One region of the Oceanobacillus sp. FSL W8-0428 genome, then DNA from elsewhere that is predicted to be linked to it. Evidence: riboswitches for the same ligand, from Rfam matches in the RefSeq annotation. Region 1 holds a riboswitch; each other region holds the start of a gene.
What was found. A riboswitch is a leader RNA that binds a small molecule or an ion and turns the genes downstream of it on or off. The one in region 1 is predicted to bind S-adenosylmethionine.
Positions count from the first base shown of each region.

Region 2: another riboswitch for S-adenosylmethionine. It lies ahead of MKY30_RS14780 (MetQ/NlpA family ABC transporter substrate-binding protein); the one in region 1 lies ahead of MKY30_RS10250 (YezD family protein).
Region 3: another riboswitch for S-adenosylmethionine. It lies ahead of MKY30_RS07345 (SDR family NAD(P)-dependent oxidoreductase); the one in region 1 lies ahead of MKY30_RS10250 (YezD family protein).
Region 4: another riboswitch for S-adenosylmethionine. It lies ahead of MKY30_RS03715 (iron-containing alcohol dehydrogenase family protein); the one in region 1 lies ahead of MKY30_RS10250 (YezD family protein).

Region 1 is NZ_JBBORB010000001.1:2,196,970-2,200,921, reverse strand. Features, by position in the region: gene MKY30_RS10260 (O-acetylhomoserine aminocarboxypropyltransferase/cysteine synthase family protein) at 1-825, opposite strand, end outside; gene ssuE (NADPH-dependent FMN reductase) at 881-1,429, opposite strand; gene MKY30_RS10250 (YezD family protein) at 1,625-1,771, opposite strand; SAM riboswitch class I at 1,973-2,076, opposite strand; gene MKY30_RS10245 (class I SAM-dependent methyltransferase) at 2,425-3,171, opposite strand; gene MKY30_RS10240 (GNAT family N-acetyltransferase) at 3,431-3,949, opposite strand.
Region 2 is NZ_JBBORB010000001.1:3,106,538-3,110,489, reverse strand. Features, by position in the region: gene MKY30_RS14790 (low molecular weight protein-tyrosine-phosphatase) at 1-175, opposite strand, end outside; gene MKY30_RS14785 (glutaminase) at 366-1,361, opposite strand; SAM riboswitch class I at 1,598-1,708, shown strand; gene MKY30_RS14780 (MetQ/NlpA family ABC transporter substrate-binding protein) at 1,803-2,618, shown strand; gene MKY30_RS14775 (enoyl-CoA hydratase/isomerase family protein) at 2,790-3,566, shown strand; gene MKY30_RS14770 (CaiB/BaiF CoA transferase family protein) at 3,600-3,952, shown strand, end outside.
Region 3 is NZ_JBBORB010000001.1:1,617,231-1,621,182, reverse strand. Features, by position in the region: gene MKY30_RS07365 (hypothetical protein) at 1-326, opposite strand, end outside; gene MKY30_RS07360 (DUF898 family protein) at 468-806, shown strand; gene MKY30_RS07355 (PspA/IM30 family protein) at 932-1,567, opposite strand; gene MKY30_RS07350 (lmo0954 family membrane protein) at 1,592-1,945, opposite strand; SAM riboswitch class I at 2,188-2,289, shown strand; gene MKY30_RS07345 (SDR family NAD(P)-dependent oxidoreductase) at 2,389-3,153, shown strand; gene MKY30_RS07340 (Na+/H+ antiporter NhaC family protein) at 3,206-3,952, shown strand, end outside.
Region 4 is NZ_JBBORB010000001.1:849,369-853,320, forward strand. Features, by position in the region: gene MKY30_RS03710 (HdeD family acid-resistance protein) at 71-589, shown strand; SAM riboswitch class I at 707-823, shown strand; gene MKY30_RS03715 (iron-containing alcohol dehydrogenase family protein) at 990-2,090, shown strand; gene MKY30_RS03720 (MetQ/NlpA family ABC transporter substrate-binding protein) at 2,114-2,929, shown strand; gene MKY30_RS03725 (glutathione ABC transporter substrate-binding protein) at 3,015-3,952, shown strand, end outside.

The DNA.
Region 1 (3,952 bases):
CCCAAGGTTATGCCCGAGTTCAAAGCGGGCCTTCGCAATAAACGGACTTGCGCTGGGCAGTTCAACATACGATTGATTATTTAAAGCTCTGTTTGGAGTTGTAAATTCAGGGAAGTTTCCATTACCCCAATCAAAGCTTCCGGCATCAATTATAATTCCGCCAATCGCTGTTCCGTTTCCGCCAATAAATTTCGTGACAGAATGAATGACAATATCTGCTCCGTAATCGATTGGCTTTTGTAAGTATGGCGTAGTGAAAGTGGCATCAACAACTAGTGGAATGCCATGGTCATGAGCAGCCTTGCTAAGTGCTTTTATATCAGCAATCTGTAAGCCCGGATTACCGATTGACTCTGTAAAAACAGCTTTTGTCTTTTCATTTATTGCACCTCTTACTTCCTCAATATCTGTGCCATCTACAAAACGAGCCTTTACTCCAAAGCGTGAAAATGTTTCTGAGAAAAGATTATATGTTCCACCGTATAATGCATTTGTTGTTACAATCTCCTCCCCTGCTTTGGCAAGTGTTAATAAAGCTATTGTGATGGCGGATTGTCCGGAAGAAACAGCAAAGGCATCAACCCCGCCTTCTAAACCGGCTAATCTTTTTTCTAAAACACGATTGGTTGGATTCGCGTTACGAGAATAGATATATCCTTCTTTCTGCATCTGAAAAAGAGAAGCAGCATGATCCGGACTTTCAAACTCATAAGATGTTGTCTGGTAAATCGGCACTGCCCTTGCATGCGTTAATGAATCTGATTCCTGGCCTCCATGCTGTGCAACTGTATTAAAATTCGGTGTATCTTGCTCTTCAAAACTCATTGCTCTTCTCCTTTCTGTTTACACATCCTATAATTCATAATTTTTAAAAATATTTTTATAGTAAGATTTTCATCTGTTTTTTACTAATTGATTTTGTAAAATACTCTACCTGCTTCGTTAATCGCTCCAGCGCATTTGTGTGTACAATAGGATTAGCAGTATTTCTTTTATCAATCTGACTATCAACAAAATACACACCTTTTAAATTCATTCCCTTTAAAGAAGCCAGCAACGGTTTTAATGTATATTCCATCGCCAGTAAGTGAGAGGAGCTCCCTCCTGTCATTAATGGCAAGACCGTCTTATCCTCCAATACATCCTGCGGCAATAAGTCTACTAAAGCCTTTAAAATCCCGGAATAAGAAGATTTATAAACAGGTGTTCCAACGATAACTCCTTTTGCTTCTTTGATAAGAGAAGTTATTCTTTGAATAACAAGACTGTTAAATTCCCCATTAAATAATACGTCCTGGGGTACATCTCTGACAGATATATGTGTTACTGAAAAACCCTTTTCCTCAAGTGTGGATCCGATATACCTTAAAACTGCATTTGAACGTGATACTTCAGAGGGACTTCCTGATAGTACGACAATCTCACTCATCTATTTCATCCTTTCCATTCATTTTTGTATATTCGTATTTAGTATAATTTTAGAAACCTGAACTTCATGGTACTTTTACAGGAACACCCTTAAACAGTTTTATAAAAATAAAAAGGCATCTTTCATCCGATAACATATATTATCGAAATGGAAGATGCCTTTAGTTGTCTAATGGGCATACATAATATTAATTTTTTAAGAATGATTTTTCACTAAGGAAAAACGCTTCTTCTCGGTCGTATCTATTTGCGTAATTTTTCCGTCATGCACGGTAATAACTACTGAACCATATTCCAGTTCTTTCAATGCTTTTAAAATATGGTTCAATTTTACATCATCAATCTTTCCCAAGCCAGCTCCCCCCTATTTAAGAAATGTCATGAAAAATAAATAAATTCATTAAACTTCTGTTTTCCACATTGCGAAATCTCTCAAATCATGAGCTCAAACACACATGCCTTTGGTAGCCCAATCAGCAATTAAAAAAACAAAAATCCCACCTCTAAATAAGAAAAGGGTTGAAACAATATGGTTCACTTACTCTTCTTATCTATCAAGCTAAACACTTGCAGGAATTGGCACAGTACTTGCGTAAGTCTGTTGCCGAGGCTTCTTCGGGCCAGTCCCTCCGCCTCTCTAGATAAGATATTATTCCGAGTGGTTTAATTGTGTTTATTAGTTTACATACTATTTTTGGGAATGTCAATCCTTATTTTTAAACTTTTGAAATTTTTAATGTTATGGCTGCCTGCAGTGCAGCTAAGGAAGTGCACCAATATCTTCCCCACTTTATAGATAGAAAAGTCCTTGCTTAAAGATTAATTTAATTTCCCCTGCATTAAAATAGGCCAATGCTAAGATATTATTCTAAGCATTGACCTATAGTAGACCAGTCTTTCATTATTATTTAATAGATTTAAAATAACTTTTCCAAAAGAGCCTCACCGTAACTTCTTTACTGTCATTTTCCATTAAGTAAAAGCCAAAAGTGCTTTCTAGCTTTTCTCCTTTTTCTCTGCTGCAATCATTAAAAACATCGGCCGGCGCAATTCATGCTTCATTTCAGGTATCTTCTTAAGCATCTCCTCAGAAGGCACGGATTCTTCCACTCGCAAGATCTCAAATCCAGCCTGCGATAAACCATTCATAAATGTAGACACAGTACGATGATACTTTGTCACCGTTTCATTTAAAAAGGACGCTTCCCGTTTCCCTTCTATCTGGTAATTATCCACCGGCCAATGTAAAGGCTCCTTACCCGTTTTATCATAAATCCAGTCCTGTTCTTTTCTTGCGGTAAAAATAGGATGCTCTACAGAAAAGACAAAGCTTCCACCCGGCTTTAAAATCGCATATACCTTTTCACAAACACTATCAAATGATTCGATATAATGAAGCGCGAGTGAACTGATAACAATATCCATAGATTCTTCAGGGAAATCCACATCCTCGATAGCCTGATGCAGATACGTAATACCGGGATCATTGGTCAGTTCTTTTGCATGTGTGAGCATTCGTTCAGATATATCAGTTCCTATTACAGATTCTGCTCCCTGTTCTCTGGCATAGCGGCTGTGCCAGCCAAATCCGCAGCCTAAATCTAAAACATTTTTCCCTTTGAAGTCTGGCAGCATTTCTTTTAATATATGCCACTCTCCGGCTGCTTCCAGCCCTTTCTTAGACCGGTCCATTTCTGAGTATGCTTGAAAAAAATGATTATCATCGTATTTATTTTGTTTCATTGCTTTACTTCCTCTCCAACATATAGTGCTACTCTAAATTCATGTTCAAATAGACCCTTTAAAACATAAAAAAGCATATCTATTGAAAACATGCTTGTTATTGGCAAAACTATGTAGTTCCTGACAGCAACCTTATTCAAATTTAAAATATGATAAGGTATACCGTCAGAATTAATATCTTGAAAAAATCCTTTTGAAGATAATTTAAATCGAATCACTGAAGATGATTATATAGAGGATAAAGAGCAGCTATCACAAATTATAAAATTTTTTCATACCTGCAATGGTCATGATTGGTTCCTTTATAATCATAGCCAAAACCCCTATAAATTTGATTAAGTTTTTTATTGCTTTCCACACAGTCTAAACGAATCCGGCGCATTCCCTGCGTTTTTGTATAAGCTTCCATCCATTCGACAATCGGTTTTCCGAGCCCCCGTCCAATATGATCATGATCTACTGACAGGCGATGCATATAAAATGCATCCTCACTGGATTGCCCCCAAATATTCTTATCCCAAGGAGTCTGCATTTCGTTTAATGTAAATGTAGCAATAATATTGTCTCCTTCTTTCACAACAAAGGTAGACCCGTCTTCAATAGACTGTCTTACTTCTGGATCTTCCTCGTCCTGATCAAGGAACTCCCACTGTTTTAAACGGCTTTTCTTTAACCATGTGGTGACACCCTTTAACAGCCGGAGTATGGACTTCATATCTTCTTTTTGCGCAACATACACATCCAAGTCTTGGTTAATTGATCCAACTTTTTCTGACATAAA
Region 2 (3,952 bases), 910 kb from region 1:
GTATTTCCTTTGTTCCCGGGTGGGGTGATTGTCCGAGATGCCAATCTCCTGTCCCGCAAGAATCAACCTGCACGCTATCTACCAGCTGCTCTTTCTTTACAAGATCCCTGAATATCGCTTCTGCCATAGGGGAACGGCAAATATTACCTAAACAAACAAATAATACACGTACCAATCGTTTTTCACCCCATTCATCTCGCGTCGACTTAAAAAATAAGCTCTTCCCAATTAACACCCTAAACGGTATACAATAAGTTTAGGGTGTTTTGCTGTAACTCTATTATAAGCAACTTAGACCGATAAGCAAAGAGTTAATTGTAGAAAGTTGTTATCCTGCTTCCATTTTTGTCGAAAAGATACAGCCTTTAAAATACGCTCATATCCCAGCTGTTTGCAATATGACGGAGCAATTTAATTCCTGCAACACTATTTCCCTGCTTATCCAACGCCGGCCCAAACACACCAATACCGCAGCCATCTAAAAATGGCAAATCATTATTACGGACCCTTGGCGGTACAACTGCTAAAATACCGCCAGAAACACCACTTTTTGCTGGAATTCCGACATAGGAGGCAAATTTCCCGGAAGCATCATACATACCACATGTTAACATCAGAGATTTGGCAATTCGAGCTACGTTCTTAGGAATAATTATTTCTTCTGTATCAGGATGAATCCCATCGTTTGAAAGAACCAGGCCAATACGGGCCAAGTCATCGGTTGTAATATTAATAGAGCATTGTTTAAAATAAGTTTCCAATGTTACCCCTAAATCCGATTCCAAATATCCCTCTTCCAGCAAATAATAACCGATAGCTCGATTACGCATCGATGTATCTCGTTCAGAGACATAAACATCTACATCTATTTCAGGTCTGTAGCCAATTATTTTTTCCATTAAGTTAAATAGTGGCTCCAGCTTCTCATCTGATGTATTTCCATTTAATAAAGAAGATACTGTAATCGCTCCTGAATTTACCAAAGGATTAAAAGGGCGCTTCGGATTGTTAATCTGCAAATGCATAATGGAATTAAATGCTTCTCCAGTCGGCTCTACATCTACACGCTGCAAGATATAAGTTATTCCCCTATCAATACATGCAACAATAAAACTTAAAACCTTGGATATACTTTGAATGGAGAAGGAGTGATTTAAATCTCCTGAACGGATCTGCATTCCTCCCTTACCAATAATTGTAATACCTAAAGCATCAGGGTCTGCTTCCTCTAATTTCGGTATGTAATCAGCAACCTTCCCAGTGTCTGTTTGTTTCTTAAAAAAGGTCACCCAATTATCTACATATTCCTGGAGCCACTGTTTATTTTTTTCAGTATTTAAATTTACATATCCTTGTACCATGTATTGACACCCCGCTTCTATTATAATTGTACAGATAAATTTATGAATATCCTTATTTGAACTATACCCCATATAACAATTATTTACCCATTAACATATTTAATATTAATTATTTGTGTCTTAAAAAGAAATAATACTATTTAAAAACAAATAAAATTATAATAATTAAAAAAGTATTGACTTAAATGAGAATTTAGATTAAGTTATTACTTAATAATAAAATTGAATCCATATATCTCTTATCAAGAGTAGCTGAGGGACTGGCCCGTTGAAGCTCGGCAACCTTTTATGTTTATGCATAAAAAGGTGCTAAATCCTGCAAAACGATACGTTTTGGAAGATGAGAGAGGAAATTTGTACATTGGACAAGCCTCTCTTTCTTTAATTCGAAGTAAGAGAGGCTTTCTTTTTTTATTTAAAAACGAATATGAGGTGGAAAACATGAAGAAATTAGCATTATTATTTGTTATTTTATTATCCGGAATACTTGCTGCCTGCGGCAATAACGCGGAAAATGCTGAAGCACTCAGTGAAGATAAGCTTGTTGTCGGTGTTACTGCCGGGCCGCAGGAACAAATTTTAGAAGCTGCTGCAGAGGTAGCTGCAGAAGACGGTCTTGAGATAGAAATAAAAGTATTCTCTGATTATGTACTGCCAAATACAACGTTAGCTGAAGGTGATTTGGATGCAAACAGCTATCAGCATAAACCATTTTTAGATGAATTCAATGAAGACCATGATACAGATTTAGTACCAGTCCGAGAAACTATTTTAAATCCAATGGGGGTTTACTCAGAAACATATGATAATATTGATGATCTCCCTCAAGGCGCAACATTCGGGCTTCCTAATGATCCGTCTAATGGAAGCAGATCTCTATTTATTTTAGAAGAAGCAGGCCTAATTACACTGGATGAAGAAAACAAAGAAACTGCATCTATTCATGATGTTGTTGATAATCCGCTCGAGCTGGAATTTGTAGAATTAGACGCTGCACAGATTCCTAACCAATTAAGTGAAGTAGACGCTGCTGCGATTAATACGAACTTTGCTTTAGGGGCCGGAATCAGTCCAAAAGATGATGCTATCTTATTGGAATCCACAAACTCTCCATATGTAAACTACATTGTGGTCCGTGCGGAGAATCAAGATGATCCAGTCGTAGAAACACTGGTTAATGCTTATCAGTCTGATAAAGTAAAAGCATTTATTGAAGAAGAATTTGAAGGCTCCATTATCCCCGGCTGGGAGGATTAAAATATCTATTAACAACTAGCTGTATGACTCTTACTTCAAGAAAAAAGAAGTTATACCCATTTTAAGCGGGGGATGAAAAATAACTTCCCCCCAAATAAAGTTTCACATTACCTCTATCAATACATATCTGGATACTGACAAAAATAATATTTGCGAAGGGATTTATCTTGTATGTCTAATTATCTTTATATCGAAAGAAATGGCTCCATTGCAACCATTGTCATTAATCGGCCAGAAAAAAAGAACTGCTTCTCTCTGGAGATGTTCCGTCACCTTGAGGATTTATTAGATGAATTAAAAGAAGATCAAACAGTGAAGTTCCTTATCCTTCGAGGTGTTGATGATACTGCGTTTTCTGCCGGCGCAGATATTTCTGAATTTCTGGAAGTCCGCCTTCATGCTGAAAAAGCGAAAGCATATAACGATTTTGCACTTGGGGCTATTGAAAAGCTCTATCGCTTTCCCAGACCGACAGCAGCATTAATTCAAACACTTGCCATCGGTGGAGGACTCGAACTGGCTAATTCATGTGATTTTCGCTTTGCAACGCAAGGAAGCAAGCTTGGCATTACAGCAGCCAATATTGGAATTATTTACAATCTAACAAGCACCAAACGTCTATTTAATCTGGTTGGACCATCACAAGCGAAGAAATTACTTTATACAGCAGAATTAATTACGGCAGAAAAAGGCAAAGAAATCGGCCTTGTCGATTTTATCTGTAAACCTGATGAAATCGAGCAGGATGTTAATAAATTTGTAAAACGCGTGCTTCAAAAATCCCCTGTTGCCAATGCAGGAATTAAACAGGTCATCCAGGCAATTATTGATGGTGAAAATCAGGAAACAGAAGATATCGCAAATCTTGTCTTAGACTCTTACAGCTCAAATGATTACACAGAAGGCATTCAGGCTTTTTTAGAAAAACGGAAACCAGATTTTTCTTAATTAAGGGGTTTATATACAAAGGAGAGAAATATATTGGAACAAGCTCTTAAAGGAATGAAAGTCGTAGATTTATCTCAGGTTTTGGCTGGCCCTTATTGCACTATGGTATTAGGCGACATGGGAGCAGACGTTATTAAGGTGGAGAAATACCCGCTGGGTGATGATACACGGACAATGGGACCTTATATTAATGAAGAAAGCTATATGTACATGATGGTAAACCGCAATAAGCGGGGAATGTGTGTAAATTTAAAAACGGAAGCAGGATTAAAGGTTTTCTATGAACTGATTAAGGATGCAGATGTTCTCGTTGAAAATTACCGCCCCGGCGTTACGAAAAAGCTCGGTATTGATTATGGAACATTAAAAGAAATTAATTCAGATAT
Region 3 (3,952 bases), 580 kb from region 1:
TAGAGGTAAGAAAAATAGAGATACATTCTTTCGGGGAAATCATCTTCATGAATTGACTGTGCTTCGGTGTGAATATGGAGGATTTTGTCCTGGTGATTCAGCTTTACTTCAGCGAGAATATCTATTTCCTTCCTGCGGCCATTGATGTAGTCCAAGTATACTTCCTGTTCAAGGAATGTCACCTTGGAGAAATCAATATAGGGGTAAAGTTCGGGGGAAAAGCCTTCGATGAACTCCTCAAAAAACTCTTGTATGAGCTTTTTCGTCAGCCGATCATGCTTCATGTAGTCTGTTTTTTCTTCTAAAATGATGGGCGTTGTAAACAATGGCACACTCCCTTCATTTGAATTGTCTTTATTTTACAAATACTCCCACAGAAAATCTACTACAATACAATTAAGTATCGATAATCCCTTCTATTTTCTGGTAGAATATACAGCATCATTTACATAGAGAGCAGGGAGTTAATGGTGGAGAATGAGAGAGTAGAAACATTTAAAGGAAGAACCAGCTTCTTTGATGGTGGATTACTTCAATTCATTGGCTGGGTTATTCTTGGGACATTAGTGACGGTCTTTACACTAGGAATTTGTTATCCGTGGTCAATTACAATGATTTATGGTTGGAGAATAAATCATACAGTTATTGATGGCAAACGGATGCATTTTTCAGGTTCAGCTGTTGGCCTTTTCGGCAACTGGATCAAATGGTGGCTTTTAACGATTATCACATTAGGTATCTATGGATTCTGGGTGTTTATTAAACTGGAAGATTGGAAAGTACGCCATACTAATTTTATTAATTAATTTTTATACTGCAATTATTTTGGTTTTCAAAATAGGCACTCCCCTCATTACCAATTGGCAATGAGGGGAGTGCTGTTTGAGCTGCTAAGAACACTTTTTAATTTTTTCGCTTCTGTCTATGCGCTCTAGTTTGTTTCCTTTTCATCTAAATTCTTCTCAATTGCTGCAATTTTGTTGTCAAACGTGCTTCGATAGTATGAGCTGTTTACTTTGTACTCCAGGTTTTCAATATACTGCTCCATTTCTGCAAACTTAGAGAATGGTTTTTCTGGTGACTCTTCCACTACCCGATTAATTTGATGATTCGCTTTTGCGATATTTTCACGTCCCATCAGTTCCATACGGCGCAGGTGCATATCCTTTAAGCGGTGCTTCATCTCTTCGTATTTCTGCTCCAGGTTTTCAAGCTCGGTAATAGCTACTTCTCTGGATGCTTTCATACGATCTGCACGGTTTTGATATTCTTCATGCTCTTTTAGAGCAAATTCATGCATTTCCTCTTCCTGAGCACGATCTGCGATTTGTGCTTGATTTAAGCGTTTATCCGCAAGTTCCTGTGCTTTCATATACTCACGTGCAAACTCTTCTTTTAATTTATATTGGCGGTCAATCAGCTTTCTTACTTTTTCTTTTTCCTGTTCACTTTGGCGTAAATAATGATTAAGCGCAGCAATTGGATTCTTTTGCTCCTTTCTATCCATCATTGTGTGTAAATCTGCTGAAATCGTATCCTTCATTCGAGTGAAAATATTTGTTGACATAATCAATCTCTCCTTTTATGATTTTTATTTGTTTAACTCCGCCCACTGTTTTTCAAAATTCGTAAATGGGTCTTCATCTTCTTTTATTTCGTGGACAACAGAGCTTTCCGGTGTGTTCCAATTTTTATAGATAAGGTAAAGCGCATATGCCGCTGCAACACCTAAAACAGCATAAATATTAGAGAATGTAATGCTCACTACAACTAATCCGAGTATCGCCCAACCTACTTTTGCAGCAGTTGAATCTGTGCTCATAAATTTTTTAAAGCATATATATAGTAGCCATACGCTTAATGCCAGTAATACCATTGGACCTAAATTTGCTAGAAGGACAAGCACCGCGATCAGTCCTCCGACAAACAACATGAATTTTTTCATTTTGTTTTTCCCCTTTCGTTATCGTATCTTTATCTTATCGGTTTTGGCACTTCCCCGTAATGAGCCTGAGAAATATCTTTGTCTAAGCCTTAAGGTCTATTTGCTTCTAAACTACAGTTAAACAGGGTATTCGAAAAGAACAAAATTGGAAAGGTAATTCCACAACAAATATTGACTTTCAAATTTATTTCTTGTATCTTATTACTATTAATTACAAAATTCATATTCTATAAGTATATAATTTCTTATCTAGAGAGGTGGAGGGACTGGCCCTTCGAAGCCTCGGCAGCGGACTATATTAGTACTGTGCCAATTCCAGTAGCATCAAAGCTTAGAGATAGGAAGAGAAAAATAATTTATTTCATTTTTACCTCTTCTTTTGATTTAAGAAGGGGTTTTTATTTTGCTTTTTATTCCAGCAATGAAGGGAAGGAATGTTCGTGATGTACACAATGGATTTAACAGGTAAGGTTGCGATTGTAACTGGTGGAGCTAACGGAATTGGCAAGGCAATTGTAGAGGCACTTCTGGATTGCGGGGCAAAGGTTGCTGTAGCTGACAAAATAGATGCGCCTGCAAATGCAGCAGCTAATGTTTTATATATTGCCACCGATGTATCAAAAAGTGATCAGATAGACAATATGGTCAAGCATGTGATAGATCATTTTGGCAGATTAGATATCTTAGTAAATAATGCTGGAATTTCTACAATGGATTATTTTGTTGATATAAAGGAAAATGATTGGGATAAAACAATGGATGTTAATGCAAAAGGAGTCTACCTCTGTATGCAGGCGGCGGCTAATGCCCTTAAACAGCAGGGAGAAGGCGGAAAAATTATCAATATTTCTTCACAGGCCGGCAAAAACGGATACCGGCTTATGGGGAGCTATGTCGCTTCAAAGCATGCTGTTCTTGGTATGACCAAGGTTGCTGCTCTAGAGCTGGCTAAGGATAAAATCAATGTGAACGCCGTCTGCCCAGGTATCGTTGAAACAGATATGAAGAGGACAGAAAGAACGATTGGCGGTGAGCTTCGAAAAGTTAATGCGGAGGCAATTGAACTCGAGGATAATTCTCAGGTCCCTTTAGGAAGAACAGGGGTTCCGCAGGATATTGCAAATGTTGTTATCTTTTTGGCGTCCACTTATTCGGATTATATGACAGGGCAAGGAGTAAATGTTACCGGCGGTATGACCATGAACTAATCGTTTTTTATATTCCATTATCTTAAACAGATAAAAAATCAGGAGGATTTCAATGGCTAATCAAGAAAATAAAGGAAGCTTATTGGCGCTTTTACCATTACTTATTTTTGTACTTTTATTTATTGGCACTGGATTAATCACAGGCGACTTTTCCAACATGCCAATTAATGTTGCTATCATTATTGCATCAGCTGCGGCACTAGCAATGAATCGAAAAGAAAAACTTACTGCAAAGCTGGAGATATTCACCAAAGGTGCAGGACATCCAAATATCATGTTAATGGTAGTTATTTTTATTTTGGCTGGGGCATTTGCCCAGACCGCTTCAGAAATGGGTGCCGTTGAATCAACAGTTAATATGGGGCTGTCGTTCATTCCAAGTAATTATTTGATGGTCGGCCTGTTTATTGTCGGTTGTTTTATCTCTCTTTCCATGGGGACTTCTATGGGAACTGTTGCTGCACTTACCCCTATCGGCATAGGTATTGCTGAGCAAACCGGCATTCCACTGGCACTAGCAATGGGGACAGTAATCAGTGGAGCAATGTTCGGAGACAATTTATCTATGATTTCAGATACAACCATCGCTGCCGTACGGACACAGCATACAAAAATGAGTGATAAATTTAAGACAAACTTTTTTATTATTTTACCGGGAGCAATAGTTACATCTATTATTCTTTGGTTTATCACTCGTGGGAGCTCCGTTGAATTAGCTGGTGAATATCCTTATGAATTTATTCAAGTTTTGCCTTATATTGCTGTATTAGTTTGTGCGCTTATCGGAATCAATGTACTC
Region 4 (3,952 bases), 1.3 Mb from region 1:
TCTATTTATATAGTAAAAACATGATTTTTACATTAGAATAAAAAAAAAGACATAAGGGAGGCCAAACTAAATGATTAAAGACTTCAAAGAAAACTTTCAACGTCATGCGATACTCCGTGCAGTTATATTTATATTCATCGGTGCAGCTATTTTTATTAATCCAAATGGATTCTTGCATTTTGTGGGTTATTTGATTGCAGGGTATCTAACTTTACTAGGTGTTATTAAAATATATCAAAGCTACAAATTAAAACAACAGACCGGCACTTATGATATAGGTTTAGCAGGCGGCATTCTTTTAATTGTATTGGCTGCTGTCTTCATTTACTTTGCACCAACACTTTTCTCGATTTTACCGTTTTTATTAGGTTTAGCGATTATCATCAATGGACTAATGCAACTGATTGTAGCCTTGAATATAAAAAGTACTGGCTGGACTATTTTTTGTATTCTCCTCATGGTTGGAGGAGCTGTTCTTGTTTTTAACCCTTTCAAAAGCACGCTTATACTATTTCAAACCTTTGGCGTCATTCTGACATGTATAGGAATCTCTGAAATTGTGGGACATTTTCAAAATAGAAGAAAATAATAGATATTAAAGATGTAACTTATTATTTCTGCTTATATATCTATATTTAGCACTCTTTCTAAAGCCATTGACTTTTCATATATTTCATATTAAGATATAACAACAGTTACATAAGAACTCTTATTGAGAGTGGCGGAGGGACTGGCCCGACGAAGCCCGGCAACCTTTCTAGAATTCGTTCTAAAAAAGGTGCTAAATCCTGCAAAGCGCATTATGCGCTTTGGAAAATAAGAGAGGACGTTTAGTAAATAAACTTTTTCAACCTCTCTAGAGCAAATAGAGAGGTTTTTTATGTAACATTTAAAGAGGTTGTTCAAAAAGTCCAATAAATATAATACGGTGAATTTCTCCGTACTTTTTGAATTCTATTTAAAGTTATTTTAAAAGGGGACATCTTATCATGCAAATAGCTACTGTAAAGGGCTCACCAGGCCATTATCAAATTGGTGAAGGTGCTCTGAAACACCTTGCAGAAAACTTGAATGATCTGCATGTGGAACGAATTGCAGTCGTTACCGGCAGAACTGCCTGGGAAAAGGCAAAACCATATCTTCCAGCTGTAATTACAGATAACATAAAAGAGAAAGATATACATTTTGCAGATGGGCATTGTACTGTCGAACGAACCAGCAGACTTGCAAAGATTTATCAGGAACAACAGGTTGATGCTGTCATTGGTATTGGCGGCGGAACAGCTTTAGACATAGCGAAAGCATCCGCTATAAATGCACAAATAAAAAGCATCTTAATCCCAACCATTGCAGCAACTTGTGCAGCATGGACCCCGTTAAGTGTCTTTTATCAGGAAGACGGAGCGCATTCTCATTATACAGAATTTCCTGAGACCAATACATTGGTCATAGTAGAACCGGCAATTATCGCAGAAGCTCCTGTAAAATATTTAAAAGCAGGGATTGGCGATACGTTGGCAAAATTCTATGAAGCCCGTTCTTTAGTGGAAGCCTTCTATCCTGCTGGTACACTTCCAGTCTGGCTGCAAATTTCTCAGTTCGCAGCCCGTTCCTGCAAAGATATTTTGCTTGCTGACAGTGAAGCAGCAATTAAAGCTTGTGAAAATAATCAGGTGACAGATGCACTCATTCGCGTTATTGAAGCCATTATTGCAACAGGTGGTATGGTTGGAGGCTTTGGCGGGAAAGCTGGACGTATTGCCGGTGCACATTCTATTCATAATGGTTTAACAGCAGCACCGCAAATCGCTGATTCCCTTCATGGGGAAATCGTATCCTACGGTATTTTAGCTCAGCTTGTCATAGAACAGGATATTGAAGAGCTTCATAAGCTCTTGAATTATTATGAAGCATGGGGCTTTCCAACAAGCTTGGCAGACTTCTCCATACAGACAGATGATCAGGAGCTGTTGGAAGCTATTGCGGAGAAGGTTACCCGTGAAGAGGAATCTATTCATTTGATGAAGAAAGAAATCAATGCAGATAAAGTTATTAGTGCATTCTTACAACTTGAAGACTATTCAAAATAAAAATGAAAGTAGGAAGATCTATTATGAAGAAATATTTACTTAGTATTACAGCTTTATTACTCGTTTTCCTTGCTGCCTGCGGCGGAGATGACGAAAGCGGCAGTGAATCAGACTTACTTGAGGATGGTGTACTGACAGTCGGTGTAACAGCCGGGCCGCATGAAGAAATTGTTGAAAAAATAGCTGAAATTGCAGCTGAAGATGATTTAGAGATTAAAACGGTTGTGTTTAGCGATTATGTCATGCCGAATGTTTCTTTAGACGAAGGTGATATTGACATCAGCAGCTTCCAAACAGAACCTTTTATGGACAGTATGGTTGAAGAAAGGGGCTTAGATATTGTTAAAGTAGCAGATACTGTAACTTTCCCGATGGGGGTTTATTCTGAATCTGTTGATTCGCTTGAAGATATTCCAGACGGTGCAACATTAGGTCTTCCTGGAGACCCTACCAACAGCGGACGTGCTTTATTATTATTTGAACAAGCTGGACTTATCAAATTAGAAGAAGGTTTAGGTGTTAACGCAACAGTAAATGATGTTGTTGAAAATCCAAAAAATCTTGAGCTGCTTGAGTTAGATTCTGCGCAAATACCAAGGCAGCTTGGTGAAGTAGATGCAGCGGCAATTAATTCCAATTTTGCAATTGAAGCTGACCTTTCCCCTAAAGATGATTCTATCTTTATTGAGCAGGACTCTACCTTTGTTAACTTAATTGCAACCCGCACAGAAAATAAGGATGATGAAGTAGTTCAGCAATTTATTGATCTTTACCACACAGATGAAGTAAAAGAATTTATTGAAGAAAACTTCGACGGCTCTGTCGTTCCAGGCTGGTAAAATCAAATAATTTAAGTAAGCTGAAGCCTGATTATTACAATATAATCAGGCTTTAAAGTACAACATGGAAAAGGAGAAACATCTTATGAGAATACAGAAAAAAATATATGTGCTCGTATTTATAGCTCTGTTGAGCCTCGTTTTGGCTGCTTGTGCCAGTGAGCCAGATAGTAATACGAATGAATCTGGGAGCAATGATTCAGAAGGAGGTACGCCAGGCGGTGATTTAACGATTACCACTCCAGCAGATGCTGTATCACTTGATCCGGCTGCTTCCAATGATACCCCGTCCAGTGACGTACAACGAAATATTTTTGAAACACTTGTTACCCAGGATGAGAATATGGAGGTTCAGCCTTTGCTTGCAGAGGAATGGGAGCAAATTGACGATACTACGTGGGAATTCAAGCTGCGTCAGGATGTTAAATTCCATGACGGCTCTGATTTTAATGCAGACGTTGTAAAAGCAAATATTGACCGTACGCTTGATCCGGATGTAGGATCTCCACGCGCAATTATGTACAATATGATTTCTGAAGTCGAAGTAGTCGATGATTATACTGTTCATTTTAAAACAGAATATCCTTTTGCTGCATTACCGGCTCACCTTGCTCATCCAGGTGGAGTGATGATTTCAAAAGATCAGATTGAAGAAGACTACGCAGCTATGGAAGATGGAGAAGATGCTGGAAATGTTATCAGTGCAAATCCACAGGGCACTGGCCCTTTCAAATACGATGAATGGCAGCCTGGTCAATACGTCCGTTTAGTAAATAATGAAGATTACTGGGGCGAGCCGGCATTGCTTGATTCGGTAACCTTCAAAGTAGTTACTGAAGATTTAACTCGTATTGCAGAGTTACAGACCGGTGACTCTCAGGTTGCGAACTCCTTAAGCCCGTCTGATGTGGCTCAAATTGAGGGTTCTGATCATCTATCCGTTCAGGCTCAGGACAGTCTGGCACTATCCTATTTAGGATTTAACATGGAGAAGGAACCATTTGATGATGTACGTGTCCGCCA